3 regions of the Endozoicomonas sp. ALB032 genome follow, and region 2 is predicted to be linked to each of the others. Evidence: predicted binding sites of a transcription regulator. Region 2 holds the regulator's gene; each other region holds the start of a gene.
What was found. Region 2 encodes FNR, which switches genes on or off when oxygen is low (the NO sensors DNR and NnrR bind a similar motif). Its sites were predicted from a motif close to TTGATNTANATCAA; they were not measured.
Positions count from the first base shown of each region.

Region 1 (10,969 bases), 830 kb from region 2:
GGCGGCGGTGATCATTGTCGTCATAGGCATAATGGGCGTTATGAGCGTACTCACCTGGAAGATGGGGATTACCCAGGCCCTGACCGTGACCTTCTTCCCAATGATTATTCTGGCGTGGACCATTGAGAGAATGTCTATCCTCTGGGAAGAAGAAGGCCCCAAAGACGTACTGATTGAAGGCTCTGGTAGTCTGCTGGTGGCCACTATGAGTTACCTGCTAATGTCCAACCCACTGGTTGAGCACCTGACCTATAACTTTCCGGAGCTGCTATTGACCGTTCTGGGTCTGACCCTCATGCTGGGTCAATACACCGGTTACCGTCTGTTGGAACTTCGTCGCTTCAAGCCTCTGGTTGGAGGTTAACCCATGGAGTTCATCAAACGATTTTTTCGCAGTTTTGCCAGTCCATCCAGCCTCCACGAGGCCGGGATTCTCAGCATGAACATGCGGAACCTCGATTATGTTATCAAATATAATCCCCGCAAACTGCTACCTCAGGTGGACGATAAGCTCACTACCAAAAGGATGGCAGAAAAAGCCAATGTAGACGTCCCTGAACTGCTGGGTGTTGTCGAATACCAGCACGACATTAAAGATCTGGGTACCCTGCTTGAAGAACACAACAGTTTCGTGATCAAGCCCGCCCAGGGCAGTGGCGGTAAAGGCATTCTGGTCATCGTGGGTCGCGACGGTCCACGTTATGTAAAAGCCAGCGGCGACACTCTGGAATTTGAAGACATCAACCGACATGTTTCCAACATTCTGGGTGGCCTTTACAGTCTCGGAGGCAAAAGTGATGTAGCCATGATCGAGAGCCTGATCGTGGCAGACCCGGTATTTAATGATTACAGCTTTGAAGGTGTGCCGGACATTCGTATGATTGTTTTCCGGGGCTTTCCGGTGATGGGCATGCTGCGTCTGGCCACCCGGGCTTCTGATGGTAAAGCCAACCTTCACCAGGGAGCCGTTGGAGTGGGTCTGGACATTGCCTCTGGCAAAAGCCTCAGAGCCGTCCAGTTTGATCTGCCGATTGACAGGCACCCTGACACGGGTCACAGCTTTGAAAAACTGGCAGTACCTCACTGGGACAAACTGCTCAAGTTGACATCAGCCTGTTATGACATGACAGGATTGGGTTATCTGGGCGTGGACATTGTCCTGGATGAGAGGGATGGTCCACTGATCCTTGAACTCAATGCCCGACCCGGCCTGGCTATCCAGATCGCCAATAACTGCGGCATCCAGCCCCGTCTGGAGCTGATTGAGTCTCTGCCCAACTGGACTATGCCTATTAACGAGAAAGTCACTTTTTCTAAAGAGCACTTTGCAATGTAATTTCCACTACATCAGGACTCGACGTCCTGATGTACACTCGTTGCACCAGTGACAAGCAACGTCACTGTCGAAGTTAAATTAGTGACGAATCCGCTCTGCCACCTTGGCCTGCACACCTTGTCTGTGTCACAATCATTTACAGGGTAAATAGATTTAACAGACGACCCTTTGAAGGAAGAGTGAAAAGCTGTCAATTCGTCATGGAGGACTGCCTGAATTGCGGGTTCTATTGACCTTCTCAACCTGTTCGCAAAGAGCAGTCATTTTCATCAGGGCTCTGGTGCTTCTGCTGATCTTTTTTGTCAGCCAGGCTACCCACGGGACTTCCGTTGCAGAATCTTCACCGTCTGGACCGGTTAAACTGGTCAGCTTCCTGACTTCGGTTCCTGCTCCGGAAGCGATCCTGAGCGGAAAACAGCCCGGCACCAGTGATCGCTGGTACAAACTCCGCCTGACATTGAATCATTCTCTTAATTCAGACTGGTTGCTGGTATTCAGAAGGACTCCCCACAAGAAACTTGATGTCTTCACACCTTCTGAAAAGGGTTATCGGATCACTTCATTGGGTATTGGCAGTCAAAGCCGCAAGTCAGACCCAAGAGTTCTGAAACTCCGGCTACCTGGGAACAAAACCCACGACATTTATATACGTGTGGACAGCTCAGAACCAAACAGGTTGAACCCTCACCTTTGGCCACAATCACTCTACATGCTGGATGAATACAAGAATCAGGCCTTGTCAGCTTCACTGCTGGCACTGCTTCTGCTCTTTCTGATCGTTACAGCGGCTGTAATGATCTACACCCGGCACCCTTCCTACCTGTTGCTTACTGCACACCTGCTGGCCACCACGACGCTGATCGTATTTTACCAAGGCGACATTTTCTGGATAATTAACGGGTCCTGGGACCCCGAATTCTGGGTGCTGATCATGACGGTCATCAGCCTTGTCTCGGCCCTGGGCTGTTACAAGAACCTCGGTTTGCTGGCACTCTATAATCCCAAAACAGACAGACTTATGCTCTGGCTTAGCTGCCTGTCGGTCGGACTGGTTCTCAGCTTCTTCGCCACAGAGAAAACCCTGCTTCTCAATGCGGCATTTTTAATGATCGCAGTGTCCGCAGTCCTGCTCATTGCCAGCCTTCTGACTATTTTTTCGCAGGGTGTCAGACCCGCCAAACTGGCGTTACCGGTCATGCTCACACTGTTCTTTGCCCTATTTAGCAGCTGGGCCTCAAAAGAGTGGCCCAGAGTCATTCCCAGTCAGGCCGAACTGGCATTAATTGCTCTCCAATCCATGCTAATTAACGGTCTTTACTGGATTAACCGCAAACACAAGAATCGCCAGGCTATCTCTATCAATCTGGTTAACAGCCAATTTGATAAACGACGAGTCTTTGATTCAGCCCTTCGCAAACATCTTCAGGCACCCAGCAATGCACTAATGGATGAAAAGACCATTCGACAGCGCATTCTGGCAACTCTGGATGCGATAATACCCGATACACCCTCTATGATACTGATTAAGAATAAAGACCAGTGGGATGTCAGCAGCCATTACCCTAAAGCAGCCCAGATTCTAACAAACAGTATTGACAGTATTGAAGATGAGCTGATGAACATCATTACCTCGGAACAAAAGCACCATATCCGGCTTGAAGATCGAAACGGCGTTAAATACTGGATATTTCTGCTTCACAGTGAAGAAAACCACCATAGTCTGCTGGTGGTCTCACCGGGAAGCCAACCCAACAGACCTTTGAAGTGGCAACAGATAACCGACATCAGCAACCATGCGCGAACCCTGTTTCAGGCCAATCAGCAGACTCGATTCTGGAAACTGCAGGCCAGCCTTGATTCACTGACGGGTCTTCTGAATCGGAGAGCTTTTGTCAATGAGGCTTCAGAACTGCTTCACCGCCCTGATTCCGCAAAGTCCCAATCCTGTCTGATTTTCATAGATATCGATGATTTCAAACAGATCAATGATCGTTTCGGTCACCCGGCGGGTGACAAGGTTCTCTCTGACCTTGCCTGTCAACTAAGGAAAGATCTTCGTCAAGAGGACCTGATTGCCCGCTATGGCGGCGAAGAATTTGTTGTTCTCCTGCCCAACACAGATGCTGTCAGGGGCGTAAAGATCGCTGAGCGACTCAGGAACTCGGCATTACTCTACAAGGGAGGTCCTGTTCCCCTGAGCCTCAGCCTGGGCATTGCTGCCACCGGTCCGCAGACCGACACTCTCGACAAAATACTTAAAGAGGCAGACGACGCTTTATACCAGGCCAAGCATCTGGGTAAGAACAGAGTCTGTCGGGCACCTTCCTGTGCAGATATTCGACTATCGGTTGGTGAACCAGACAAAGTTGGACAGCCTGCGCGAGAAGAGATTACAAAACGCTTATCCTGAAACGTAAATCTACATATACTACACCGTCACACTGAGGCTTTAGAATATAGTACTCATCTCCTACCGAAAAAAACGTAATATACGACAATGACCGCTCTTTTCAGTCGCTGGAGACGGCAACGGAATGACGCAGACCTGCAGCTTGAAGAACGAAATTTAAGCTGGCTGGAGAAAGTGGCACGCGCTCCTCACCAGGAGCCCTGGAGTGTCACCATACTGCAGTACGCCTGGACTGCCGGTCCGGTCACACTTCTGGCCGCCTTTGCAGGCTACTATATTGGTTACGGCACCATGATGCCTTTGGACAAAACCCTGTATTTTGTTGGCTATTCTATTGTTGCCATTGGTCTGGGTCTGTTCACCAAGCTAATTTACGACGTTACCCACGGCCGACGGATCAATCAAGACAAAAACAACCTGCTCAGCATCATCGACCGAATTCCCGAAATCATTTACATGGTGCGTGATCTGACCCAACGTAATATGACCGAAGATGCACGTCGCATCCACTCTGCCGGTATTCTCTTGCAAAAGTTCGATCTTGGTCCGGAATGGATATCAACAGCCATCGAAGATATTACGGGTGACCCCGATCTGGCCCGCAAGGCCGAACAGATTGAAATATTTCGCAGGGCTGGCCTTTATCACAGAATGCATGACATTGTTCACGAAGTCTCTGATGACACAGAGCGTTATCAAAACGAACTCAAAGAACTTCACCCACGCATAGCCAAAGCGCTCAAAAACAGGTTAAGCGGGATCGTGGCCAGACCCCATGAAGGGCAACCCAGGGAGCCTCTGTTTATTGAGCGGATTCTCACTGCCAGCGAGCGAGATAATGAAGAATTGATGACCCTTCACGATGTCGAGGAAATACTCATATTATGCTTCGAGCTGATTTGCGGGCGCAAAATTTCCTGGCTGAAAATTGAGTATACCGGTCGCTGGGATCTGGCCAAGGCTTTGGACAGGCTCGAGGAAGAACGCAATGATTTCCGGATCAGCCGGGCCAGGGTGTACTCACGCCTCAAGGCTCTGGCAACCTGGCTCCATAATGTTGATATCCAGAATGACATTATTACCGATCACGGCCTGAGCCCCCGGAATTTGCTGGCGGCAGTCAGGGAGTCACTTGACACTCTCAGTTTGCAGGTTCGCCAGGCCAGGGACCTGACCCATAAAACCGGCAAACACGTTAAGGCCCTGAACATAAAACGCAAACAACTCGATAAAGCCATTCAACTCTACAATGAAGCTCACCGCGCCTACCTGAAACAGGGACGGGACAGCGACAAACTCAAACGCGCCCTGAAGTACTGGCAAAAACTCTCCACACTCCATCAGCACAACCCTGAAGAGAACTTAAAACGCAGCCTGACTATTTCAGAGCAGAGTATCGAACTGGACGATGACACCAGAATGGAGGTTGCCAACCGTCTGGAAGCGTTTTCAAAGGAAACCCGCTTGAGAAAAGATAGCCATCGAGTCCACTCCCTGTCGCCTGCACGGAGATACCTGACAGAAACACGTGCCAGGGAGGTGGCCATCGAGGTGGCAACTATTCTAGACCCCTACATACATCTTCATGACCCACAGATTCAGAGGGCTATTGAGAGTTCCAATGCTTCCAGCCTGGCTTTTCTTGAGCCCGGTATGAGCGCCAGGACCAAGGCAGCGCTGGGAGAAGCTTTGGCCGCAGATGTTGATAAAAACCTCTCGGCCAGTGCCGAGAAACTGGCCCAAAACCTGATCCGTTACTATCGCGTCCCCCTGAGTGAGAGAACCATTAACTTCCTGGTACACACCTATCAGGCCGATTTGAAACGATTACAGTTCATTGCCCAGTTCGAGAGCCCTATGAGCGCTCGCTATTCACGGGATAATATTTCGCCCATCGAAGTTCCCCCTGCCAGTAACAAATGGCACATTGACTTATACAACGCCAATAAAGTCATCAGCAAATACAGCTCTGCCAGAAGCCATGGCTGAGTCACCTCTCAGCCCATCCTGATAACAATCAACCGAGCAAATATTTTCTATATGCCAATCAGAAATACTGATAGACAGATATTACATCCATCAGCATTCCTTATAGCCAAAAATCCACTTTACATTTCGAATGTTTCGTTTTTACACAGTGATTTATTCTTTATATTCAAACAAAAAACATTTATATCCCTAAAAAAAACCTGGATAACAATATATTTTAAACATTTTTGATGAAGATCAAACTTTGCGTCCTACTGTAGTTCATATATGTAACAAATCCGAGTAACATGTCCACAAATCTGTTTAACCAGCCACAGATTGATCCAGACCCATCTAAAACTCGTATATACCGGCGCACCGGCCAGATACATGCATTTAGCATGTATCTATTATCCAGAATGCGCGGTAACTGCAGCACAAAAAGGACCTCTGTGGCAGCATGCATTTTCTGATTTTCAGTACGGATTTGATTTAACACTGTCATAAACGAGGAGCACCATGATTACAGACGAAATCATCGACCTGTCGCGATTCCAGTTCGCGATGACAGCACTCTATCACTTCCTCTTTGTGCCGCTGACCCTGGGCATGACCTTCATTCTGGCGATCATGGAGTCGGTTTATGTTATGACCGGCAAACAAGTCTATCGGGATATGACCAAATTCTGGGGTAAATTGTTCGGTATTAACTTTGCACTCGGCGTTGCTACCGGCCTCACCATGGAATTTCAGTTCGGAACCAACTGGTCATACTACTCCCATTATGTTGGTGACATTTTTGGTGCTCCACTGGCCATTGAAGCCCTGATGGCCTTCTTCCTCGAATCAACGTTTGTCGGCATGTTCTTCTTCGGCTGGGACCGACTCAGTAAAGTTCAGCATCTGGCTTGTACCTGGCTCATGGCTATAGGTACTAACCTATCGGCCATGTGGATACTGATTGCTAACGCCTGGATGCAGAACCCGGTAGGTGCAGAGTTCAATTATGAAACCATGCGCATGGAAATGACCAACTTTGCTGACCTGATTCTGAACCCTGTAGCCCAGGTGAAATTTATTCATACGGTTTCTGCCGGTTATACAACAGGTGCCATCTTTGTACTGTCTATCAGTGCCTGGTACATGCTTAAAGGCCGTGATATAGGTTTCGCTCGTCGTTCATTTGCGGTGGCCGCAGGCTTTGGTCTGGCATCCATCCTCTCTACGCTTCTGCTTGGCGATGAATCCGGTTATGAACTGGGTGACGTACAGCAGGTCAAGCTGGCAGCGATCGAGGCCGAGTGGGACACCGAACCTGCACCGGCCGCTTTTACTGTTTTTGGACTCCCCAACCAGGAAGAGCAGAAAACAGATTACGCGATCAAAATCCCTTACGTCATGGGCATAATCGCAACCCGCTCAACAAACACAGAAGTACTGGGTATCAAAGATCTGATCGACGACAAGATTCAGAGAATCAACAATGGTATCAAAGCCTACGAACTGCTTGAAAAACTTAAAAATGGTGAAGATACACCCGACAATCGTCGCGAGTTTGATAAAGTCGTGGATGACCTGGGCTATGGCTTGTTGCTCAGCCGCTATACCGACGACATTCGAAGCGCGACACCCCAAATGGTTCGGCAGGCTGCAGAAGAGGCTATTCCGACCGTGTGGCCACTGTTTTTCTCTTTCAGAATCATGGTAGGTCTCGGTGTTGTGATGCTCCTGCTGCTTGTAACCGCCTTCTACAAGACGGCCCGCAGAACTGAGTACAATAGTCCAAAATTCCTCAAACTCTGTTTCTATGCGTTGCCACTGCCATTCATTGCCAGTGAAATGGGATGGTTCGTTGCTGAGTTTGGTCGTCAACCCTGGTCGATCTCAGGCATTCTGCCTACCTACCTGTCTGCTTCTACCCGGACAGAAGCTGACCTCTGGCTCAGCATCATTGGTTTTACTGCGCTCTACAGTATCTGCATCATTATCGAAATTTACCTGATCGTTAAATATGCCCGCAAAGGCCCTAGCAGCCTGCACACTGGCCGCTACCACTTTGAACGCAATCGTACCGACGATATGGCTCAGGCATAAAAGGAGGCCCTTATGGACTACGAAGTTCTCAAATTCATCTGGTGGGTTCTGATCGGAGTCCTGTTCATTGGCTTTGCCATAATGGACGGGTACGATCTGGGGACCGCCAACCTGCTGCCTTTCATGAGCAAAACTGACGAAGAACGTCGTATCATGATCAATGCCGTCGCCCCTCACTGGGACGGCAACCAGGTTTGGCTGATCACTTCAGGTGGCGCACTGTTTGCGGCGTGGCCTATCGTTTATGCCACAGCTTTCTCTGGCTTCTACTGGGCCATGCTGCTGGTTCTGTTCGCACTGATTGTCCGTCCGCTGGCCTTTGATTATCGCTCCAAGGTTAAACCCGAGCAGACAAAGTACTGTGACTGGGGTCTCTTTATCAGCGGCATCGTACCTTCTCTGGTATTCGGCGTAGCCTTTGGCAACCTGTTCCTGGGCTTTGGTTTTAATCTGGATGACACAATGCGCTCCAGTTTTACTCAGGGTTTCTTCTCATTGTTGAACCCCTTTGCCCTTCTTTGTGGTGTTGTCAGTGTCTCTATGCTAACCATGCAGGGATCTGTATGGCAAAGCATGCGCTCTGGTAGCCCAATCAAAGAGCGTGCGACCATTGTCGCCCGCATCTCTGCCCTTGCGACCATTGTCACCTTTGCACTCGCGGGTGTCTGGGTAGCTAACCTGCCCGGCTTTGAGGTCGTCAGCGGTCTGGTTATGAATGGCGAAGCCAACCCTCTGGTCAAAACAGTTCACATAGCTGACGCAGGCATCTGGTTGGCTAATTACACCAAGTACCCGGTTATGCTGATTGCACCGGTCATGGGTTTTGCTGGCGCCATTGGTGTCTTCCTGCTGGCCAACAGCCGTCTGCACGGCCTGGCCTTTACCTGCAGTTCAATCACCCAGGCAGGCATTATCATGACAGCCGGCTTCTCACTGTTTCCATTTATTCTGCCGTCCAGCACCCACCCTAACGTTAGCCTGACACTGTGGGATGCAACGTCCAGTTACCTGACGCTGGGAATTATGACAGTGGTTGCCATGATATTTGTTCCCATCATTCTGGGATACACCATCTGGTGTTTCTACAAATTGTGGGGTCGTATGACAGCAGAACACCTTAACGAAAACACCCACTCACTTTACTAAGGAGGGCAGACTATGTGGTATTTTGCCTGGATTCTGGGCGTACTCCTTGCGTGTGCCTTTGGTATCATCAATGTCATGTGGTATGAGTTTCATGATATGGGATTTGATAATGATATCAATGATTTAGATGACTAGGGCAGGTGTTTGGGAGTAAAATTTTGTTACTCCCAAGCTCATTTTTTGTTCCCGAACATGCTCAATAAGAAGCAACAATTCCGAATCGTGCCTTGTGGCAAGATTTAGTTGCTCAGGAAGAAAACGCCACTCTACAGCAAAAAAGCAGTGAGTGGCGTTTTAGTTTCAGTGCAGCAGCCAGTCCCTGGTCAAAGCGAACAGAGAAGATTTCAGCTGATACAACTGCTCAATCATCAGGCTTTTTGGGAACAGCTCTTCTGGTAGCTGAATACTGATCCCCAGCCCCATAACATCTATCCCTGAGTACTCACAACGTTTCACCAGGTCAACCACCGCATCATAGTGGTCAATATCCGGTGCTCCATCAGTAATCATCAGAATCAAGCGCCTTTCGGCATTTGATAGACAAGTCTGATGCACTGCATACCACAACCCTGTGACCATGGGGGTTGAGTCATGGCTGTCCAGAGCAGAGAGTGTTCCTGCAATTCGTAGATTGGACCTGCCTTTCACCACCCCGATTGATATTTGCCTAAAATCTGTTGTCAAAGAAATAAACAGACATTCAGGTGCACCAACATGCCTCAAGCTCAATACCAGTCTAAGAACCTCAACCACCTTGGCTTGGTTGCCGCTATGTGTCGGGAGTTAAAGATAGCCGAATACATTGATGCCCGTATCACAAATGACTCCGATGTTCGTAATGTCACTATTGGACAAGCTGTAGTCGCAATGATCATCAATGGCTTGGGCTTTACGGGGCAAACTCTGTACATGCTCCCTGAGTTTTTTGAGGATAAGCCGATTGACCGCCTTATCGGGGAAGGTATATAGGCCGAACACTTGAACGACAAGGTACTTGGTCGGGCTCTCGACAGTTTGTACGACGCTGGTGTTAGCGACTTGTATCTCAATCTGGCCGTCAAGGTCGTCAATCATCTGAAACTTCCTTGCAAGGCATTAAATCTGGATGGCACCAGCTTTCATGTGGATGGAGTCTATAACAGTCATGACAATCCAGACGACTTAAATTGTATTCATATCTGCCAAGGTTACAGCCGTGACCACCGGCCTGACCTGAATCAGGTAGTCTTGCAGTTAATGACTGAAAATCAGGCGGGCATCCCTGTGTTTATGGCCCCTGCCAGCGGTAATGTAAACGACAAAACCTGTTTTCAGGAAATTATCAAAAATCATCTGTCATGTTTTAAGGCCGCTTTGAATAGCCGCTATCTGGTTGCTGATGCTGCCATGTATGTTGCAGAAACCCTTCAGTTGCTTGATGAGCAAAAGCAGCTGTTTATCTCCCGGGTGCCCCTGAACATCAAGGAGGCAAAGGAGCTGGTCTGCAAAGCGCCAACCGTGTCGCTGGTGCCTGTTGAAGGCTATGAAGATTACTACTCAGCTGAAGTGCCTTCCTGCTACGGAGGGGTTCAGCAACGATGGTTCCTGTTTCTCAACAAAAAGCGCGGGCTTAGTGAACGGAAAACATTGACCCGAAAGATGCAAAAGCAGTCACTGAAAGAGGCCCGTGATCTGGAGAAGCTGAGCAAAAAGGCCTTTTTGTGCCGGGACGATGCATTGAAGGCTTTTGCCTTGTGGCAGAAACAATCGAAACTTTGCCAAAGCGAAACAGAGCCAGAGGTTATCCGTAAACCCTGCTATTCGGGCAAAGGAAGACCATCGCCGGATAGCAAGCCTGATCACTTCGAGTACCTTGTGCAGGCTGAATGCTTTGTTTCCTGCGAGAAAAGGGAGCATGCAGAAGCCTCACTGGGTTGTTTTATCCTAAGCACGAATGAACTGGATAAAAATAGTTTGAATGCCTCTGAGCTGCTGTCTACTTATAAGTCGCAACAAAAAGTTGAAGGCGGCTTTCG
Region 1 is NZ_JBLYNW010000001.1:4,978,707-4,989,675, reverse strand. It holds gene ACO6VG_RS18180 (UUP1 family membrane protein) at 1-364, shown strand, start outside; gene ACO6VG_RS18175 (alpha-L-glutamate ligase-like protein) at 368-1,336, shown strand; gene ACO6VG_RS18170 (diguanylate cyclase) at 1,554-3,746, shown strand; gene ACO6VG_RS18165 (hypothetical protein) at 3,834-5,735, shown strand; gene ACO6VG_RS18160 (cytochrome ubiquinol oxidase subunit I) at 6,234-7,808, shown strand; gene cydB (cytochrome d ubiquinol oxidase subunit II) at 7,821-8,954, shown strand; gene cydX (cytochrome bd-I oxidase subunit CydX) at 8,967-9,089, shown strand; gene ACO6VG_RS18145 (hypothetical protein) at 9,255-9,602, opposite strand; partial or broken gene ACO6VG_RS18140 (IS1634 family transposase) at 9,669-10,969, shown strand, end outside.
Region 1: a site for FNR is predicted at 5,963-5,976, ahead of ACO6VG_RS18160 (cytochrome ubiquinol oxidase subunit I). Genes of this name have one in related genera too.

Region 2 (10,969 bases):
CAACTTCCCGGTAGATGTTTGGTTACCGCCTTTCACAGTACGTTGATCCAGACTGGCATTATCAAGAAGAAAAGCCTGACCATTGCGGTAGAAATCCAGAATCTGACGCAGATCACTCAACTGACTGAACAGCGCCCGGGTAGTAGCCATTTCCAAGTGGCGTGAGCCATTTAACGTCGCCTGAGCACTGGGAGACGGATGAAAGAGCACTTCTCCGGCTTCAGGCAGAGACTGATCAATCAGTGACTGCAACTCACGACTGGCAGCCCCTTTCTCAACTCTGACAACCACCCATTTTTCCTGAGCACCTTTTACCCCATCGACAGGTTTTCCAGGCTTTTTCGGACTTGCAGGATCTGTCGGGATGAGACTCGAATCCGAGTCAGGTTTATGATTAACGTGCGCTTCTCCGCCTTCACCACCGCCTCCGTCACCGCCATTTTCAAGGAGCCTGAGAGTAATTTCATAAGGCTTGTCTTCACCGGGATTATAAAAAGAGACCGGTTCAACCAATACCGGAGCAGGTTTATCATCACTGCCCTTGTCCGGGCCGTATAGCCATTGACCAAATTTGTAGGAGAGTCCGCCAAGCCCAGTCCCCAGCAGGGCCGTTCCCCCGGTCACAATTATGGCCGGATCAATGGCCAGCACTGGCAATGGCAACACAGCGGTTGCCAACAGCATGACCAAGACCAAAGATAATTTGAGCGATTTTCTGGCCATAATTCCCTCCCCCGGAGTACTGATTTAATTCCTTCGGGGGACTATGACCGATTATTTTCAGGATTTGACTAACAAGGTTGTTATATTAACGGTTGTGTATTGCCCACTTGCTAACGAAACTTTTGCATTATATTGACAGCATCTTCCTGCCGGAGCCAGTCGATAAGCTTTTGCTTCCTCTGTTCCAGCCTGACTCGCGGACTCTCTGGCCCGGTTTCTTCATCGGAAGATTCAGACCAATCCAGCTCTTCAAGCTCCCGGTCAATTTTCTCCAGCTCATCCACTGCAGAGCTCACTTGCTGGTAAAGGTAAAACTCTTCCTGATAGTCCAAATCTTCAGGCAGCTGCTGCCAGAGCGTCTCATTCTCAACAGAATCCTCAAGGCTGTCGACTTCAGACTGGGTCGAATCGTATTCTGATGGCGGATTGTCTTCATCGTCAGAGGCACAAGAAGTTAAATCGTTAAAGCCCCCTGAATAGTGATCTAAAAAATCACTATAATCCCATATCAATCCCACAGGGTCATCGAGCTGCAGACTGCCCGGGTCATTTGCCGTCGACTGCAATGACGAAAGCACGGTTATCGCTGTGGGTGAAATCGTCTGGGAGGAGTCTTTAAGCCTTCCATCCCTTCGCAGTTGATCAACAATAATGTCTTGTAGCTCGCCCATGCCCCATTCCAGCGCTTTTGTTGTTAATCCACGATATTCCAGTTCAGCGATCAGGTATGTCCGAAGGGCCATCAATTCTTTGAAGTATGCCCTTGAGCGAAGCTGTTCCTCATTCAGGGCCTGCTGCCAGCTCTCAAGAGCTTCTTCGCCAGCCAGCTCAATCTCCCAGTCTCTGGCGTCATCGTCATAATCGTCAATGCGGTGAATATAATCCAGAGGTTCGGTCAGCATGGCTTCCAGACCTGCCCCGAGACGGGTTTCATGTTCATCAACGGCAATGTACTTTTTAACCACTTCCAGAATTACCCTGGGGTAGTCTTCATCAGGAATCTCCGACAGTGGCATTTCAGAATGCTGTAGAACAAACTGCATCTTCAGCGTATTGATCTGACTGAGATAATCTGCTGACTTTTTTTGCTCCAGCAAGAGATCATCGCGCACCCGTTCCAGCGCCAGGGCTTCGGGATCTGCTTCAGCCTGAATAACAGGATGATTCTTCACTGTCATGAGAGTCCGTGACAGCTCTTTCGCTTCCTGTCTTGATGCCTGCAGCGAGGCTTCAGCAGCAACCAATTCTTCAGCAAACTTGTCTGCCTGTTCAGGGTCGCTGCCCTTTTGCAACCCATTGAGCGTTCTCAGAGCTTCAACCAGCTTAACCTGAGTTTCCAGAGTCTTGGTCTGACCCTCTATTTCCTGAACTTTCAACAGATAGTTCATATCATGGAGCTGTTCGACCTGACGTTTGAGAGCGGTCATTTCCTGTCCCGTCAGTACAACGATCTCCTGACATTCAGACTTCAGCCGAGACAAGGTCCTGGTAAACTCATCAGCATTACTTTGAAACGACTCATGAGGCGTTTGCAAATACCCCCCGAGGAGCGACAGCTGTTCCTCAATGTCCCTGAGCTTACCTTTGAGCTCTGGCAACGTCTGAACATCAGCCAGAGATTCGCTTACAAGATTGTCACTGGCACTCAGCTCTCCCTGTAATTTTTTGACATTGCCTTGTGCTTTTTCCAGCTCGTCCACGACTCGTTGATGAGCTTCTTTATCAATGCCTTCGGGTTTTGACCTGAGCAGCTCAAGCTCGTTGGTCAGGGAATCCAGTCTGAATTGCAGTTTAGCCCCGGAGTCTTCCAATTCTTTGAGCTTTAGCCTTCGCTCTTCGGACTCTATCTTGGTTGACTGCAGCTGAACGGATACAGCACTCGCTTCCTGCTTTGTGGCATTTAACTGCTCCGAGACCTGAGCGAACGCCTCTTCAACTTGCTTAAGTCTCTCACTCATTTCATGAACTGAGTCGTTTTTGCTGATCAGGTCCTGCTGTAATTTTCTGGCAAGAAGCTGACTCTGCTCAGCTTCAGATTTGGCCTGCCTGATTTGCTGTTGCCAGACTCTTCTTTTTTTCTGACCTCGTTTATTATTAAACTGAGTGACTTCTTCGAGCAGCTGCTTATTCATACTGCTCAGCGCCTGAAACTGGAGCTCCAGGTTATGCTTTTGCTCCTCAACCTTTCTTGAGTGGTTTTTGCTATTCAGCGAATCACTGGTCAGTTGATCCACGTGATCCATAGCGCTGACCACAGTCCCCTCTATGGCCTGGCTGCGCAGAGACTCATACTCTGCATTCAGGTCAAATGCCTTCTGCTCAGAGCTTTCCAGAACACTTTCTGTTTTCTGTAAAAGGTCGCGAACTTCCCTGATCTCTCTATCTCTAACCAGCACCTCTAGTCTCACCCGGTCCAGTTCGGCTCTGAGCTGTTGATTCGAAAGCTCACCCTGACTGATATTCTCCTTAAGGCCGGTATAACTTTCCTGCAACAATTTAAGCTCATTCTTTTTCTCTTCAAGCTGACGCTCTGTCAAGACGAGCGCATCCCGATCGGTCTTTTCCTGTTCCCTGAGATGCTGGATCTGCACCTCCAGCAAACCTTTTTCTTTAGCAGCGGCTGCTTCCCGTTGCTTAAAACCATTGAGCTCTGCTGTCAGCACTTTTCTGGAACAAGCCTCATGTTGCAACTGAACTCTGGTTTCCTGGAGCAGTTCCCCCTGAGCCTGCAGTTCTTTTTCAACATCCTTGAGACGCTGAGTCGACTTATGGGCTTCTACCCAACGGGCTCTGACCATCTGCTCTTCCCGGGTGAGCAGATCAATCTGCTCCCGATAAAACTGATTCTCGGAAGCGACCTTTGCTGAGTTATTGATCAACCCGGCCTTCTCTTTTTGCAATTGTTCCAGATCTGACCTCAGTTGCCTTTCCTGAATGCGTTGAGCCGCCTTATCCTTCTCCAGCTGATTCTCCAGCTCATGCTGTAACATCTGACTGCTTTCAAGCTGCATACGAACAGCATTAAGTTCATCAATGACAATCAGGTAGTCCTTATAGGTTTTGTCTTTATGCTGAATGGCAGAACTCAGCTGAGACTCCAGGAACAGTGCCTTCTCAGTAGCCCTCTCCAAATCAAGCTTTTGGGTAACCGCCTCATCAGAAACCGTCTTTACCTCCGTTTCCAGAGATCGAACTGTCTGCTGGGTTTGAAACAGCTGGTTTTGAATAGCCTGCTGATCGGCTCCTGCCTCCATCAGCATCCGCTCGGCTGCCCTGAGTCTTCTTTGCAATGGTTTAATGGTGTCTCGCTCAACGGCTTTCTTTTGCAAAATCAGTGCCTGAATGTCAGTAGTCTGATGGTTTTTCTGCCGATTCAGCCTTTCAAACTCAATATCTTTTTCTTTAATGGTTTCAGTCAGTATCCGTGCTTCATCTTCAAGCGCCTCGACCTTTTCCTGAAAAAGCTGAAGTGTCTCTTGTAACCTCAAATCCTGTTGTTTTAACTGCTGGCGATCTCTTCCCTTGTCACTGCCTTGCCTGTTCCTGAGCGCCTCACTCAGTTGTTCAACTTCATCAAGCACTTCCACCATCTCACGATCAACTTTCCTGTGCTGCTCAGTCAGTGTTTTCAACTCACCAGCCAACTCTTTTTGCTGTTTCTCCGCAGCCCTGAGTTTTTCGATTCTATGTTGCATTTGTTTAAAGTGTTCTTGCCCTGATGCCAGATCCGCTTTTCCCGGGAGCAGCTGGTCGGCCAACTCTGCTTTTCGCTGTTTCTCCAACTTCAGCGCGTCTTCTGCCTCACGGAGCCTTCTATCCAGAGCCTCTGCACGCTCAGACTCTCTTAGCTCCAGCTGTTCCCGAATGATTCTCTGGGGTTGTGCATGGGTAATGACAAAATCAGTCAGTTGCTTTGAACGTGTTTCCAGCTCGCCTGAATGGGTCCGCAGATAAAACAGGTAGCCCACCCCTGAACATACAGCCAGTCCGGCAGCAACAGGCACCGATACAGAAGCGGCCCCGGCAGCAAAAGCACCGACGACCAGAACCCCGGTTCCCTTGGCTATCGTGACAGCAATTCTGCGGCCATCCCAGATCGCACTTTTTTGAAGCCGGATACGATGCGCCTCTTCAAGCTCAGCACACTCGGCCTCTTCGAGCTTTAATGCCCTGAGTTCCTCAATTGTCAGCTCACCCTTTCTGGCCATCAGGATTTGCTTTTCCTGTGGTGAAAGATCATTGAACGTCAAATCCTCAGCGGCAACGAGTTCCTCAAAGGTTCGAGGTTCAGCCACTTGCACGGTTGGAGTAAACAGAATCCCTGTCACTGAGCTGAGCAGACTCATGGCGTAAATCTCCCTGATTTACGAAATTGTATTCAGTACAGTTATCGACACATTGGCGCTGAAGAACATCTTTCTTGCATCATAGGTATTGATAGCGTTCACAGCCTTCTCATCAAGCTCAATGACTTAACTGCCAGGCAACTGATCAAGTACAACATTTTTTTAGTGCGGACTTATCGCAACCCAGTAAGGATTTTCCGAAAAAGCCTTAAGTATGAAGGAATTACGCTTTAGTCTCGGAAAGCACAGACTTACACTTTGGTAGCATTTTCAATAGAATCGTCAGCGATTTCGCCAATACGACTTTGAGGCCACTCAATGACGTCAAAGCCCAATGTACGACAACCTGGCCATGTGGCCTGCAGAGACTGCAGTCTTAGCTCCCTCTGCCTACCTCTGGCATTGAATCTACAAGACATTGACCAGCTTGATCGCATCATCAAGCGAAGCCGCCCTCTCAAGAAGGGGGAACACCTGTTCCTGGAAGGAGACCGGTTTACCAGCGTCTTCGCTGTCCGTTCCGGGGCCTTAAAAACTTATACCGCCACCAATGAAGGTGAGGAACAGATTACGTCTTTCTATCTTCCCAGTGAGATATTGGGCCTGAGTGGTCTCGATACTGACGTCTACCCGGTCTCTGCTCAGGCCATGGAAACCACCATGATCTGTGAAATCCCCTTTGACCAGCTGGAAACGCTATCCGACCGATTCCCGGAGTTGCGTCGTCATATGATGCGCCTGATGAGTAAGAAGATTCGTGAAGATCAGCAGATGATGATGCTATTGTCCAAGAAAAACGCTGATGAAAGAATTGCGACCTTCCTGATCAACCTGGCCAGTCGTTTTCGTCGCAGAGGCTTCTCATCCCAGTCATTCCGCCTGTCCATGTCCCGCAATGAAATGGGCAATTACCTGGGACTGGCTGTAGAAACCGTTAGCCGGGTATTTACCCGGTTCCAGAAAAACGATCTGATCTTCGCAGTGGGCAAAGAAATTGAAATCCGTGACCCGATTCAATTATGCTCCCTGGCGGGTGGAAAGTCTGTCGGTTTGGAACAGATTATCTCCTCCGCATAAGCGCACCAGGAACGGACATTAAGGGAAAGATATGATCGTTGACGAAGCTTATCTGAAAGCACAGATTAGAACCGTTTCTGACTGGCCAAAGCCCGGCATTCAGTTCCGGGATGTGACCACTCTTTTCGAGAACCCCAAAGCCTGGCGGTCGGTCATGGACAGCCTCATTCATCGCTATATGGATGTTGAGTTTGACCGGATCGGCGCTCTTGATGCGCGGGGCTTCCTGATAGGCTCTGCATTGTCATATGCCCTGAACAAACCACTGATCCTGTTTAGAAAAAAGGGAAAGCTGCCCTACAATACTGTCGCTCAGGATTATGAACTTGAGTACGGGAAGGCAACGCTTGAAGTTCATGCAGACACTATTAAGAAAGGCGATAAAGTCATTCTGGTTGACGACCTGATTGCTACAGGTGGCACTTTGCTTGCGGCCGGTCAACTGGTCAGACAACTGGGCGGACAAATTCTGGAAGCAGCTGCCATTATGGATCTTCCAGACCTTGGTGGTTCAAAGATACTAAATGAAGCAGGAATTCCTGTCTTCTCACTGTGTGAATTTGAAGGGGAGTAGTCTCCTTCTTTTCTTTCCCGGCACCCCACGCCTTTCAACGCCTTCGCAACTTTCAGGTATTCAGTTTTATCGGAAAATGACTATCAGGGGCTGCTGTGGTTTTCACACCCGAAGTATGCCCTGGTTAAATTATGCTGTACTTAAGAATTTTCTGAGTGCTACGATAATCTGAATAATGAAAATAATGCTCTAAGACAAAGGAAATCCCGATGGGTATTTGTGCAAAGGAGCTGCGCCACTACGTTGTTCGCCCGACCCTGAAGCATTTAAAAATGTGGAGTCCTACGGCAGAAAATCTGCTGCTGGGAACAGCTGCCAGAGAATCCGGACTGGGTTTTCATCTTAAACAGGAACACCATCAGGCTCTGGGAATTTTTCAAATCTCGCCCAGAATGCATCGCAATATCTGGGACCATTATCTGGCGAAGAAATCCGACCTTTCCAGTTTGATCCGGGGACTGGCCAGCCAGAGAGAATTTCTGGCTCATCCGCATCTGGAATTAGCGACCAATCTCTCTTACGCTACCGCCATTGCCTGGATGATTTATTATCGAATCGATAAGCCAATCCACAAGGTGCCCCACGATGACGTCTATGCCTTGGGTAAGCTTTGGCATAATTACTACCACCGTCACCACCCCGGCCCCATTGAGAGCTTTGTGGACAGTTACAAGGCTTTGATAACGAATTCTATGGAAGAGTCAGTGTCAGAGAGTCTGAAGACTCCCTAACGCTGTCAGCTGGCACGATCCCGCTTTTCTGCACATTTGATGCAAAGATCGGCGTAAGGCATAGCTGCCAGACGGGCTTCAACTATCTTGTCACCGCAGCCGGTACAGAAGCCGTAATCATCATGATTCATACGATCCAATGCTTTGTTTATCAGATTAAGTTCAGCCCGGGCATCATTACCCAGCTGATCAATAACCTCATCATTTTCCCTCTCCTGCGCCTGCTCCGACCAATCGGCATTGGCTCTGCGAGTCATATCTTTATTGATGTTTCCGAGCCGGATATTCAACTCGTCTCTGCGAGATAATAACCAGACTCTCAGTTTCTCGTAATCAGCCATGGAAGTCCCCTGAATAAATGTCCACGATTATTCTGTGTATAAACGACTGGAACCTGTGTCCCTGCGCATTTTGTCCATTAGATAAGCATAGCTTCACTTAACCATATTTCGACAGCTCATTCACAATAGCAGCCGTCAGCCCTGTGAGTTCGGGAGGTAACTAATTGGTTAGGTACTTATAGCTGCTGCTGTCATTATCCCTGATGCCTATCGTGAAACCTTTGATTATAATGTTGTGAATTTTCGGGATCTTGCCCGTTTCACCATTATCCAGAGCAGTAAGTCACCCGGTTTAACCGCCCCCTCTAAGGGCCTTAAATGAAGTTGGGTACTTTCAGAGACAAGACAGAACCAAAATGCAGAGCCAAACAAAAAGCGCAAAAACCCACTTCAACAAACTACAGAAACGCCTGAGACGAGAGGTAGGTCGGGCCATCGCCGAATACAACATGATTGAGGACGGCGACCGCATCATGGTCTGTCTGTCCGGGGGTAAGGACAGCTATACCCTGCTGGATATTCTGCTGAACCTGAAGACTTATGCGCCGGTCAATTTTGACCTTATCGCAGTCAACCTTGATCAGAAACAGCCTGGCTTTCCTGAACATGTACTGCCTGATTATCTGGAAACCCTGGGTATTGAGTACCGCGTTGTTGAGGAAGATACCTACTCCATCGTCAAAGAGAAGGTGCCTGAAGGCAAAACCACATGCGCACTCTGCTCTCGGCTGCGCCGAGGCATCCTCTACCGCACGGCCAGCGAACTGAAAGTCACCAAGATTGCCCTGGGCCATCATCGGGATGATATTCTGGAAACCCTGTTCCTGAACATGTTCTATGGCGGCAAGATGAAAGCCATGCCGCCCAAACTGGTCAGTGACGACGGTCAGCACACGGTAATCCGTCCTCTTGCCTTCTGCCGTGAAAAGGATATTGTCCGTTTTTCCGAGTTTAAGGCATTCCCGATTATTCCCTGCAATCTCTGCGGCTCTCAGGAAAACCTTCAGAGGCAGGCAATCAAGGCTATGTTCACCGAGTGGGACAAACGCTTCCCCGGCAGAATGGAGAGCATGTTCAGAGCTCTGAGGAACGTAGCGCCCTCCCATCTGGCAGACAGCTCACTGTTTGATTTCAACAATCTGACGGCGGATGGTCAGCCTGTTAAAGATGGAGACACTGCGTTTGACCCGGTGGATGTACCTCTGTCCTTCAGGGATGAAAACGATGAAGAGGAAAAGCCTGAACAAGCTTCCATTGTGAATATTGTTAACCTCTGACACGCACACTCTTGGCTTTGCTTTGGCCGGGTTCATCCCTGCGGGCGCAGGGAACACGTACGAAGGGGTCGACCTCGAGATCCGATCGTCCGATCGGATATCCATCAACGACTAGTGCCTCGTTAGAGGCTTTTCCAGATCGTACTTCAACAAATCATTACTCTCAATCATGGATACCAACTCTTCTATATAATCAATACCTCTGGAGGAATAGGCATAAAGTCCCTGTGCCAGTACCGGCCCGGTAACCGGGTGTCCCATGGATTTTCTTTTTGAACGCAGCTCCCTCAAACCCTCATAATGATGGCTGGTATTGAGGTTATGCATATACGACCGTACCGATGCCTCCAATGAAGAAAACTTCCTGACTTCGTAGGTCGCACCTTCCGGACGCTCACCAGGAACAACACCACAGCCCGGAGTAAAACACCACTGGCCAAAGTAGTTGTTGGCTTCAACGGCAAACCTTGAAGTCCCCCAGGCCGACTCGTTAGCCGCCTGCACCAGAGCAAGCGATACCGGGATCTCGTCCGCCCTGTGCAGCAGGTCGTCATAAAGCGCATCACTGACTTTAAGCTCTTCATCCACTCTGAACTTTCGGGCCATATCCAACAGCCACTTTTCTTCGCTTTCATGCAGAGCCGATTTTTCCCTGAGCATCTTAACTTCCTGACGAATACCCGCCAGACGCTCATTCTCTTCATCAACCATTTGCTTCACGTGGGCAAAGAACTGACTTTTCTTCTTATTGACGTCCTCAATGGCAGCAAAGTCGGGAATATTCTTTTGAGCCTTTTTTTCAACCTTGACTTCCTCCCTGGTGACCTTTTGCACCTGTTCTATTGCGGGCTCTTTAACAGGCTGAAAATCTCTGTTGTACCCGCTTCCCAGAGCAACGAGCCCTGCCAGCAGTAAAAGAAACAAACGATCAATTCTAGTCATCATGGTCTATGTCATTCTCCTGAGCCCGTCCGGCAAAAACGAAACTATTTAGACACTACTTTTTAACAAAAACGGCTTCGCCTGAAGTCATGTAATCATTCCGGAGTTCTATGATACTAACCGTTTAGTCTCACAATCCACCAAACCAGCGAACTGAACCAGACAGTCATGCCGAAGCCTTTATGAGACTGATAAACGAGGAAATAATTGCCCTATTATTCAATAAAAGAACCTGTATTGGGACGATATTACTTTACTTCGTATAAGAAATATGTAAACACTGAAGTCAAGGCTATCGAACGATCCTGTTGAACAGGAAGAGCCGATGCCTGTCACAGTGAATAATAACAACATATTAGCCGCTGTTTTGTAGCTGATAACTTAGCAAAACGTAAGGATTACCAGCTACTGGTACAGCCATAACGGAGGTTGCACCATGATATTAAGTCACTTTTGGGGGCTTCTCTTTCGTCCGAAAGAAGAGTGGACCGATATTCGGGAGCACCCTCCCGGCATTATTCGCCTTTACCTGGGTCAGGTCATATGGCTGGCTGCCCTGCCAGCGGTCTGTACTTATCTGGGGACGACTCGAACCGGCTGGACAGTCCCGGGCAGTGATCAGGTCGTCAAGTTAACGGAAACCAGTGCTGCTTTCATGGCATTTTTTGCCTGGCTGGCCATACTGGCGGGCGTTGCCGTTATGGGTGCATTCATCCAATGGATGGCAGAAACCTTTGGCAGCAAACCCAACATGACACAGAGTGTTGCATTTAGCTGTTATACCGCTTTACCACTCTTTCTGGCGGGCCTGTGCGGGCTTTATCCCTCTATCTGGCTGACTATTGTTGCTGGCACTATCGCCATGACCTGCTCAGCCCTGATGCTGTATTCCGGTTTGCCAACCTTTATGCAGATACCTAAGGAGCAGGGGTTTGTCTATGCCAGTTCTGTGCTTTGC
Region 2 is NZ_JBLYNW010000001.1:4,151,406-4,162,374, reverse strand. It holds gene ACO6VG_RS15995 (autotransporter outer membrane beta-barrel domain-containing protein) at 1-723, opposite strand, end outside; gene ACO6VG_RS15990 (hypothetical protein) at 834-5,069, opposite strand; gene fnr (fumarate/nitrate reduction transcriptional regulator Fnr) at 5,388-6,146, shown strand; gene ACO6VG_RS15980 (adenine phosphoribosyltransferase) at 6,181-6,720, shown strand; gene ACO6VG_RS15975 (hypothetical protein) at 6,930-7,451, shown strand; gene ACO6VG_RS15970 (TraR/DksA family transcriptional regulator) at 7,457-7,792, opposite strand; gene ttcA (tRNA 2-thiocytidine(32) synthetase TtcA) at 8,149-9,069, shown strand; gene ACO6VG_RS15960 (glucosaminidase domain-containing protein) at 9,181-10,014, opposite strand; gene ACO6VG_RS15955 (Yip1 family protein) at 10,448-10,969, shown strand, end outside.

Region 3 (10,969 bases), 2.9 Mb from region 2:
CTGTTTGCAATCTCTTCAGCCAGGCTATATCTGGCCATGAGGTTGTTTCCTGTGTCGGTGTTGACTGACATCTTAACACTCGGAATAGGCTATTGAGCCCGGATAATACTCAAGATTCTGGTTAATGTCAGAGCAGATTACAAAGAAAGATCAACTTGCTGATCAAAAAATCTGGAAGCGCGGGATTTGGCGGCTACGATATGGTTGAGAATGCCCTAACCGATGAAGACATTCCCTGGTTCCTGACTGAGGCCTCTCTCGATAATGATCCGGCTGTTTTCATTACGGCTCTGGGTCATGTAGTCAGACATAAGGGCATTGCTCAGTTAGCAGAGCAAACCGGCCTGAATCGTGAGAGCCTTCATAAAACATTTAACGGCAAAGTCCAGCCTCGATGGATACTGTTCACCGATTGCTGAAATCATTAGGCGTCAAATTGGAAATTGCCGCCTGACCGCTTTCAAATCACTTAGCCTTTCTCTTTCTCGGCTGTCTGTCGGCCGGTTTTGCAGACGACTTTTTATTCGTTTCTGGCTTCTTACCGGCTGAGGATTTACCGGACTTCTTGCCGGTACTTTTAGCCCTGGTTTTTTGCTTGCGAGTGGGTTTTTTCTTTTTACCTGTAGTTTTCTTGCCCGATTCTTCAGACTTTGCTGCATCCAGTAAAGCTCTTTTTGCGGCCCGACTCTTGGCCACACTGGTTAATGGCTTGCCACCTTTTGAGGGGCTTTTTCGCGATTTGCGGGAACGTGAAGGTCTCTGCGCAGTACCTGTGGATAATTCGAAATCAATTTTCTGGTCATCCAGATTGACGCTGGCCACCATGACTTCGATATCATCACCTAATCGATAACTTCTGCCGGTTCTTTCACCCACCATACGATGATGAACAGCGTCGTAATGATAATAATCATCCGGAAGGCTAGTGACGTGTACCAGACCTTCTACATAAATATCATCCAGGGCGACAAACAGGCCAAAGCCTGTAACGGACGAAATGACACCGGAATACGTCTGTCCGATATGCTGCTGCATGTACTCGCACTTCAGCCAATCCATAGCATCCCGTGTAGCTTCGTCTGCCCGGCGTTCTGTCGCAGAACAGTGCTCTCCCATGGCCAGCACTTCACTGCCATCATAGGGATAAATGGTCTTTTTATTCATCTCTCTGGCACCCACGCGAACAACATGCCGGGTTTCAACAGAAGAGCGAATAATATGACGGATAGCCCTGTGCACCAGCAGATCAGGATAACGACGAATCGGCGAAGTGAAGTGCGCATATTCGTCAAAAGCCAGTCCGAAGTGCCCCTGATTATCCGAAGTGTACACGGCCTGACTCATAGAACGCAGGACCACTGTCTGGATCACATTGTAATCGGGGCGATCTTTAACCGATGCCAACAAAGCCTGAAAGTGAGCGGGCTTCAGCTTGCCAGCAGGCAGCGATAAGCCAAGACTGGCAATAAAGCTGTTCAGATTGAGCCGCTTCTCCATAGTAGGCCCTTCATGCACGCGATAGAGCCCGGGAATCTTGTGTTTCTGAAGGAATTTGGCCGCACAGACATTGGCGCAAAGCATGCATTCTTCAATCAGTTTGTGCGCGTCATTGCGGACAGCAGGGACAATCTTTTCGATTTTTCGGTTACGACCGAAAACGATCTGTGTTTCTACCGTTTCAAAATCAATAGTGCCACGGTCAGAACGAATACTTTTCAGAACCTTGAACAGGTCATAGAGTTCTTCTACATGGGGAAGAACCGCTTTTCGTTCGCGACGTAAAGCCTTGCCCTCATCACTGAGTGGCTTTGATAGCATTTCCCAAACCTGGGTATAAGTCAGACGGGCATGGGAGCGGATCAGACCCTCGTAGAACTTGTAACCGGAAATTTTTCCATTGCCACTGATGGTCATTTCGCACAGCATGGCCAGACGATCCACTTCAGGATTCAGAGAGCAGAGCCCGTTTGACAATACTTCCGGCAACATGGGAATAACATGTCCCGGGAAGTAGACAGAAGTGCCCCTGTTATAGGCTTCTTTGTCCAGTGCTGTTCCGGGCTTCACGTAATGGGAAACATCAGCAATGGCTACAAATAAACGCCAGCCGCCGCTTTTTTTGGGTTCACAGTAGACTGCATCATCAAAGTCACGGGCATCTTCGCCATCAATGGTAACGAAAGGCGTCTCTCTCAGATCAACACGGTGCTTTTTGTCCCGCTCAGCCACTTCCGGCTTGAACCGGGCCACCTGCTCTTCCACTTCAGGAGGCCACTCATGAGGAATGTCATGGGTGCGTAATGCAACGTCCACTTCCATTCCGGCATCTTGTCGTTCACCCAACACTTCTTTGATCAGGCCCAACGGCTGAACACGTCGGCCAGGCTGCTCAAGGATTTCAACCAGAACATACTGCCCATGGCTGGGCATCAAAGGGCCCGGCTTGATGAGAATTTCGCGACCAATTCTGGAGTTTTCCGGTACGACAAAAGCATTGTCGTTTTCTATGTAAAAGCGACCCACCAACTGGGTGGTATTACGCTCTATGACTTCAACAATCTGACCTTCAAGTCGTCCTCTGCGGTCCACTCCGGTTTCACGAATGACCGCACGATCACCATCAAAAGCCTTGCGCATTTCACGCCATGAGAGGTAGTAATCTTCGCCGCCCTCATCAGGAATCAGGAATCCATAGCCGTCCTTATTACCCTGAATACGCCCTTTGATCAGATCCATTTTACTCAACAGACCGTAGGTTCCCTTGCGGGTTTCCAGTAGCTGACCATCACGAATCATAGCTTTAAGGCGGAATAACAAAGCTTCCTGCTGCTCAGGCAGAGTTACACCCAACTCACGGCACAGTAACTTATGGCTTGCCGGAGCCCCTCTCTTTTCCAGAGTCTCCATAATAAAAAGACGACTGGGAATCGGGTTGTCGTAGCGAGCTGCTTCATCAGCAGCCTGGGAGTCCAGTTCTTTCCACCCTTTTTTGGGCATAGAGTTTATTAACCTCTCTGTGATCACATAATGTCTGTATGCAGTGTAACCCTACTCCGGGTAACTAGCAGCCTGTCGGACTTAAGACTGTCCTACTGCGGTTGCAATAAATTGGTCTAAAAATCCCTGTTTCTTCGTCAAATAGCTCGCTATTCTCCTCAGAAACAGAGATTTTTATCCTCAATTTCTTGCAATCCTCGCTACGGACGCTTAAGTCCGACAGACTGCTAGGAGCCTGACCGAGAATAGTCTGCCCTACTGCGGCGGCAGCAAATTGGTCTGAAAATCCGCTTTTGTTCGTCAAATAGCTCGCTATTCTCCTCACAAAACCGAATTTTCATCCTCAATTTTCTGCCGTCCTCGCTACGGGCGCTATTCTCGGTCAGGCTCCTAGCGCGCATCTTTGCTTAGTATGCCCACACTTTCAACAGAATTCCTACCGTATATGCGTTGGCAGACACGGCTATGCATTGATTCAGATCAATATTGTACGACAAGCAATTAATTAAACTGTTAATAGTTAACAAAGAAACTTTTTTTGCAACCACATGCAAGGGACCACCATGAACAGAAACGTTCTCTCACTCACCATTGCTGCAGCTATTGCTGTTTCTGCTACCTCTGCCCAGGCTTATGAGGCCGGAGATTTTATTTTCCGGGGCGGAGTAGCCAGTGTTCAGACGGATGTTGACAGCGGGGGGTTGGAAGTCAACGGGGATGAGAACAAGAACGCAACAGTTGACGTCAACAATGACACCCAGCTGGGACTCTCCTTTACCTACATGCTGTCGGATAAGTTTGGTGTTGAACTGCTGGCAGCGACACCGTTCAAACACACTCTGAAAGGAAAAGGTGATCTGGCAGGATTGGGAGATTTTGCCGAAGTTAAACACTTACCACCGACTTTGAGCCTGCAATACTACCCGATGGACAAAAACGCCAGGTTCCAGCCTTACCTGGGACTTGGTTTGAACTACACCGTTTTCTTCAGTGAAGATTTCAAAGGCTCCGCCAGTGATATCTACAGCGATCTGGAACTGGACAGTTCATTGGGCCTGAGTGGACAACTGGGCTTTGACTATCAACTGAACGAGCATTGGGCCGTGAATGCTGCTGTATGGTATATGGACATCAATACCACAGCGAAGTTCAGGGACGACTCTGGAAACCGCTACAAGCTGGACGCAGAACTGGACCCACTGGTTTACATGGCCGGTGTTTCTTACAGGTTCTGATGGCGAAGAAGCCCCCGCCGCCAGTAAATCCGGCGGGGGACTGGATCAGCCGAAAGGCTGTTCCAGAATAATGGTTTCTACACGATCCGGGCCGGTAGAAACGATATGGACAGGTGTTCCCACCACTTCTTCCAGACGGCGGATGTAGGCGCGGGCATTTTCCGGCAGATCATTCAGGCTCCTGGCACCAAATGTAGACTCACTCCAGCCGGGCACTTCTTCATACACCGGTTGAATTGCTTCGTACTCTTCTGCATCCACAGGGGTCGTAATGGACTCACCCCGGGCATTCTTGTAGCCGGTGCAGATCTTGATCGTTTGCAGGCCATCCAGAACATCCAGCTTGGTCAGACAGAGACCGGATACGGAGTTGATCTGAACAGACTGACGCAGAGCCACAGCGTCAAACCAGCCACAACGACGGGGACGTCCAGTGGTCGCACCAAACTCATTGCCTTTCCTGGCCAGGTGCATACCCACATCGTCAAACAGCTCGGTCGGGAAAGGACCAGAACCGACACGAGTCGTGTAAGCCTTGGTAATACCCAGAACGTAGTCCAGATAGAGAGGGCCAAAACCACTGCCGGTAGAAACACCACCAGCTGTGGTGTTGGACGAAGTGACGAATGGGTAGGTACCGTGATCAATATCCAGCAGAGAGCCCTGAGCCCCCTCAAACAGAATGTTCTCCCCTTTGCCATGGTGCTCATGAACCTTGTCGGTCACACGCTCAATCATAGGTTTGATCTGTTCACCCATGGCCAGTGCTTCATCCAGAGTCTTCTGAAAATCTACTGTATCAGCCTTGTAGTAGTGCTCCAGAGCAAAGTTATGGTACTCCATGACTTCTTTCAGTTTCTGGGCAAAACGCTCAGGATGCAGAAGATCGGCAACACGCAGTCCACGGCGAGCTACTTTGTCTTCGTAGGCAGGGCCAATACCACGACCGGTGGTACCGATTTTGTCCTTGCCTCGTGCCAATTCACGGGCCTGGTCCAGGGCAATGTGATAAGGAAGAATCAGGGGGCAGGACGGGCTGATTCGCAGACGTTCACGAACAGGAACGCCACCTTCTTCCAGCTTGTGAATCTCTTTCAGCAGAGCTTCAGGAGACAGAACTACGCCATTACCGATGTAGCATACAACGCCTTCGCGCAGAATACCGGAAGGAATCAGGTGCAGAACGGTTTTTTCACCGTCGGTCACCAATGTATGGCCGGCATTATGGCCGCCCTGGAAACGCACAACCGCTTCTGCCTGCTCAGTCAGCAGGTCAACGATTTTGCCCTTACCTTCGTCACCCCATTGAGTGCCGAGTACGACAACAGTCTTACCCATGGTAAACGGTCTCTTACTTTCTAAAATAAACAGACATGACAAAGTTCAGTTCAAAACATTTTCTGAACCGACTCTCATGCATCTGTGACAGGCCGGAGAAGTTTAACTGAAATCAATTTCGATCAGACTTCCGGGTTATTCTACAACCCACTCTCCGTCACGGCAGACCAGCTGCCGGTCGCAACCCGTGCCTGCAGCGTCTGTCTCTTGTTCAGGCAGTTGGTAAACTACCCGTTGTCCCTGGCGACGCAGTTTCTTTACAACAGCAGGATCTGCAGCAACAGGGGCAAATATCGTCATTCGTTCGTCACTGGCATCCGTTTTCAGACCCGGAAGGCTCTTCAGCTCAATTAACGTCTTCAGGTCTGTACTGAAACCGGTAGCAGGGCGGGCTCTGCCAAAGATCCGCCCAATGCCGTCGTATCGGCCGCCTTTGGCGATCGCCTGTCCCTTTCCGGGAACATACGCAGCAAACACGACGCCTGTATGATAGTTATAACCGCGCAACTCACCCATATCGAGGTAGAGGTTAGCTGACGGGTAAAGCTCAGCGACCTTGCCGGCAATCACTTCCAGCTGGTCGAGCGCTTCGAAAACAGCCTCAGGCGCGTCCTTCAGTACCGCACGGGCATCATTGATGACACTGGCATGACCTGTCAGGGATGTCAGCGCTTTAAACATCTTTGCGGTGCCCGAACAGATTTGCCAGCTGGCCAGCAGTTCAGATACTTCACACACCGCTTTTCTTTGCAGAGCATCAAACAGTTTCTGCTCCTGCTGTTCACTCAGTCCGGCATACTCCACCAGTGAACGATAGATCCGCACATGACCCAGATCGAGGTTCACAGACTCAATACCGATCGCTGCCAGTGTTTCCAGCATCAGGGAAATGACTTCAATATCACTCTCGACGCCGCCATGACCATAAAGTTCGGCACCCAGCTGAATGGGCGACCTTGTGGCTCCCAACGACGCTGAACGAGTGTGAAACACGCTGCTCGCGTAGCAAAGTCGAACCGGCCCTTTTGCTTTCAGGGTGTGGGCGTCAATTCTGGCAACAGCTGGCGTGGTATCCGCCCTTAACCCCATCGTTCTACCCGTGAGTTGATCTGTTACTTTAAACGTCTGCAACTCCAGATCGCGGCCCAGACCAGCTGTCAGTGACTCCATGAACTCCAGATGAGGAGGAATCACCAGCTCGTAGCCCCAGCAATCGAATAAATCCAGCATCTCACGACGAAGCATTTCTGCCTGACGTGCTCGTGGAGCAAGAATTTCCTCAATGCCATCTGGCAATAACCAGCGATCTGCGACGGTCATAACAGCCCTCTTTTTTTCGCTTTTACCACTGTGCCAGAAGTCTGTTGGACTAAAGGCTGTCCTGAGGCGGACAACTCAAGCCTGACAGGCTCCTGGAGCGATAAACTATTCCGCTTTTACGTGAGCATACTCAGAATTATGAGTCCTACCAACATGCTGCCAAAACCTGCCATGCGCAGCTGCCGGTTATCAATCTCTGACAACTTTGTGACCATATTGCGCCAGCGCTGGGGATACAAAAAAGGCAAGACGCCTTCCAGAACCAGCATCAGACTCAAGGCTATGCCCAGATGTTGCAACATATCCACAGGATGACTCCCCAAAGCTTTTAGTCCGGACAGGTCCACAAAAAAACCGGGCAGAACCCGGTTTGCGGTATCATACCACTGGCTGAAGCAGACTTCACGACCAGTAGTCGATAATTTATCAGTCTCTGATCAACCGGCAAGAGCAAAAGCACTGTTTCATTTCTTCATCGTCAGAGATCGCAACCCGCTTTTTGTGAGCCTGTCCGTTGGGAAGCGATCATCCGGATATAATGAAACTCAATCAAGGCCCTCACTCTACCGCTGATTCTGGATGGCGCATTGCCATTTTTGTATCCCCGACGCCGACAAATATGTTAACAAAATTGCCAATAATTGATAAACGACAGCTTTGAACGACAGGCTCTATCAGCAGACAGGACTCGCAACTACAACTGTACCTGCGCAAGAGAAGCATAATCAGTCGCCTGCGATCAGAATAGATCGCCTCTGTATCTTTTCTTCATTCCCAAAATTCTTAAGCCATGAAACAGGATAGCTTCGATTTTGAAAAACACAAAAAACGTGAAATTACCGTTTATGTCTTCCCGTGCAATTCTTCTGAGCTGGCACGTTGAACATGAACAGATGGGAGATAAATAATACAGCTTCAGATTTAGGGTCTATTGTTATGCCTCAACAATAAAAATCTATGGGCAAATTCAATTATGAAAGTAAAAAGATTTCTCACTATGGCTCGCCTGTTTCTGTTATTCGCTCTGTCGGTCATTTTGCCGGTCTCCGGTCATAGTTCTGCTGTTTCCGATCTATTGAGCTGGGCGGGATGGGGGGACTCCTTCAAATCCCCGAAGACAACAGAATTTATTAATAAAATGTCGTTTATAGAGAACAATCCGTCTCTTCACCTTGTTTACGATCTTAAAACTGCTGATGATAAAGGCAAGACAATTGAACTGGAAAAAAATCAGCTTTATATCCGCCTGAATAGCAAAGCAGGCGATATCTTTCATTTTTGTTTCAGAACCCCTCCCTCGTTATCCGCAGGAAATTTTCCCTCCCCACCAGTAATTACAGAGGCTTTAACAGGGCAGGGTATGCCTGATATTCAGGCCGGAGGAATGAGAGTGGTCGAACTGACACCAGACAGTGGTGGCTGGCAACATGAATATTTAGCCAGATGGCGTTTACCGGCTGGTAAAGCCTCGTTGGTCCTGTCGGTTCAAGACAATAATGCATGGCGTATACAACCAGAGTGTAGTGGTATTTTTTCACAAAGCACCGGTCTACCGTCACCTTCCGGTGGCAACACTTCTGGTAACAATACTTCCGACAATAAAAAGCTATCATTTGTCGATATTTTTTTCCGTAACCCTCAGGTTCCGGAAAACGGGTTCAATAATCCTGACGATACCAGCCGTTTCAATGGGCCTTCTGTAGTACCTCAAACCCCTGAGACCGCAGATAACAGCGAGCTATACACAAACTCCGGCGGTGGCGGTTTTGGTGGCGGCGATGATTCAGACGATTTATTTAAAAAAAGGCCGGGAGGTGGTATGGCTCCCCTTTACTCTTTTGAACTGATGAGTGAACTGGTCAGTAGAATGGTCCTGGTGCGTCTCCCCGACACTAACGGTCAGGCTGTTAAGAAACGAGTTTGGGATACCCGGATTGTTCTCAAAATCAAGCGTGGCTGGAATGAGCAGACCATCCTTATTTCACAACATCTGTGGAATAAGATAAAGGGTGCAAACCTTGAGCGGAATCCGCGACTTTTTATGGCATTGCTCAGGAATCCGGATAATCCGGAAGCAGCATTTGATCATTACCAGAGCAACAACCCGGAACAGACAGAAGACTATCGTGTTTATACAGAACAAGAGTTCATTTTAAGCCCTAAGCAATTAATTAGTGTTTCAGTATTTCCGGGCAGCTGTCCAACGGGGATAAGTTGCCCGAAAGGTACTGAAACCGCTGCAAAAGATGCCAGAGTTGATCTGAAACCTCCCTCCTACAGGCAATCTCAGGAGGCCTACAGTCATCATAATCGACGCCTCTTCGGTGAAAGCGGAAATGGGGAAGACGATGGTTCCGGCGGGGCACCCAACAACGTGTATTGCCAAAATTGTCAGAGACAAAAACCTGTAGTCTTTAACAATATGTGCTTTGACTGCGCTAATGCTGGCATGGTTGCATTTGAGCGGGGTCTCAGCGAACCGCCTCCTATTGTAACAAGTAAGGAAATACCGGTAGCCGTGGCAGAGTGGGTTGATACCTCAGCGATCAGACTAACACGATGGCTCGGTGAACTGGTCTATGAAAGACGAGAGTCGGATATTTTTCACTCCAGCCATTTCTACAAAAAGTATGAACTTTATAACCTTCTAACTGAAAATATTTTACAGCATAAAGAGACTCTGGAAAAATTTCACAAGTACTGGGTTAAATTTTCCAGAGGTTCGATATCTGCTGGTAACTTGATTCTACAGGTCGGTGTACTGGCCAAGAATCATGGAATCGACAAGCATGTTGAAATAGCAAGAATTGTTAAGACACTGGCCCGTCACCGGGACATATTTGAGACCCAGGCCTTTTTGGATCAATTCACAGAAAACAAATTAGCCAGTGAGCTTATAGGCAATCATCTTGCGACATATAACGAGTTATATAATCTCGTATATTCACAAGTAGATAGCCAAAAGAAAAAAGAATTAATGAATTTTATTTATCAAGTATTTAAACAAACCAGTGATTTACTGGCAGAGAAAACGGTTCCTTCGAACTATGACACATTCAGATATTTAGGCGAGTTATCCAGAGAACTGTTTAAGGATTATAGTTTTGGCTTTCCGAATTATAGGGATGGTCAGCTAGATATTATCCCCTGGGGTTTTGGACAACACGCCTTTATTACTCCATCTAACATACATAAATTAGAAAGGAATTTGCAATCTCAAGCACTTTATGGCCTTGGATTTTATATTTCTGACAATAATCCATCCACACCTGAACAAGTTATGGCTGTATTCACCGGCTTGGCTATTTTAAGCACAACACTCACGGAATGTGGCGGGTTCATCCACAAACTTACTCAGGATCAACGTCAGCTTTTCCTTTATTTTGCCAAGACTGCCAGAAAAGAACTTATTAATTTACTGAACTCAACCAGTTCAGAGCAAAAAAATGCGTTCTTAAACAGTATGTTTTTCGTCTTTGGCGAGATTCCCAGAGAATTGGCTGATGAACTGGCTCAGGAACAGTCATCCACACCTGTCAGTGGAGCGCATGCTGCTATGCAAACAGCGGCAGAACCCCAGCGTGAGCAAACAACAGGATACACTCTGGACTCACCTTTACCAGAACAAGTATTCGTAGACTATGGTTACTTGATAGGTACTAAATGGAAAATGTTTGCCAGACGTACGGAAGCAGGTTTTAGAGAACCCCAATTAGAGGCTATAGATCATGATAACAGACAACTTTTTGAAAAGGTGATGGCAATGCTGCACCAATGGAAGCGAGGCTCTCGTCGACCTGTTACCTTTAGAGACTTCCTAGGTACCCTTAAAAAAATAGACCGAAATGATATTAGAAGCTCAATAGAGCAAAGATATAATCTTCCTCAAATATAGAGTTTTTAAAATAGCTCCGCTATTTAACTCATATTCAGCTAAAACAACCATCTCATTATCGTATGACAAGAGATGGTTGTTGTGCTTTCGTCTAACCACCTAATGTTCTTTCAGGAACTTTCCTCACAGACAGTTTTCTGGGCAGTATGCGAGCGCCAAAATATCTACCACAATTCTGCTAACT
Region 3 is NZ_JBLYNW010000001.1:1,257,419-1,268,387, forward strand. It holds gene trhA (PAQR family membrane homeostasis protein TrhA) at 1-38, opposite strand, end outside; gene ACO6VG_RS03995 (addiction module antidote protein) at 156-419, shown strand; gene rnr (ribonuclease R) at 466-2,997, opposite strand; gene ACO6VG_RS04005 (OmpW/AlkL family protein) at 3,561-4,232, shown strand; gene ACO6VG_RS04010 (adenylosuccinate synthase) at 4,278-5,570, opposite strand; gene ACO6VG_RS04015 (ATP phosphoribosyltransferase regulatory subunit) at 5,706-6,890, opposite strand; gene ACO6VG_RS04020 (DUF2065 domain-containing protein) at 7,007-7,192, opposite strand; gene ACO6VG_RS04025 (death domain-containing protein) at 7,864-10,785, shown strand.
Region 3: a site for FNR is predicted at 3,468-3,481, ahead of ACO6VG_RS04005 (OmpW/AlkL family protein). Genes of this name have one in related genera too.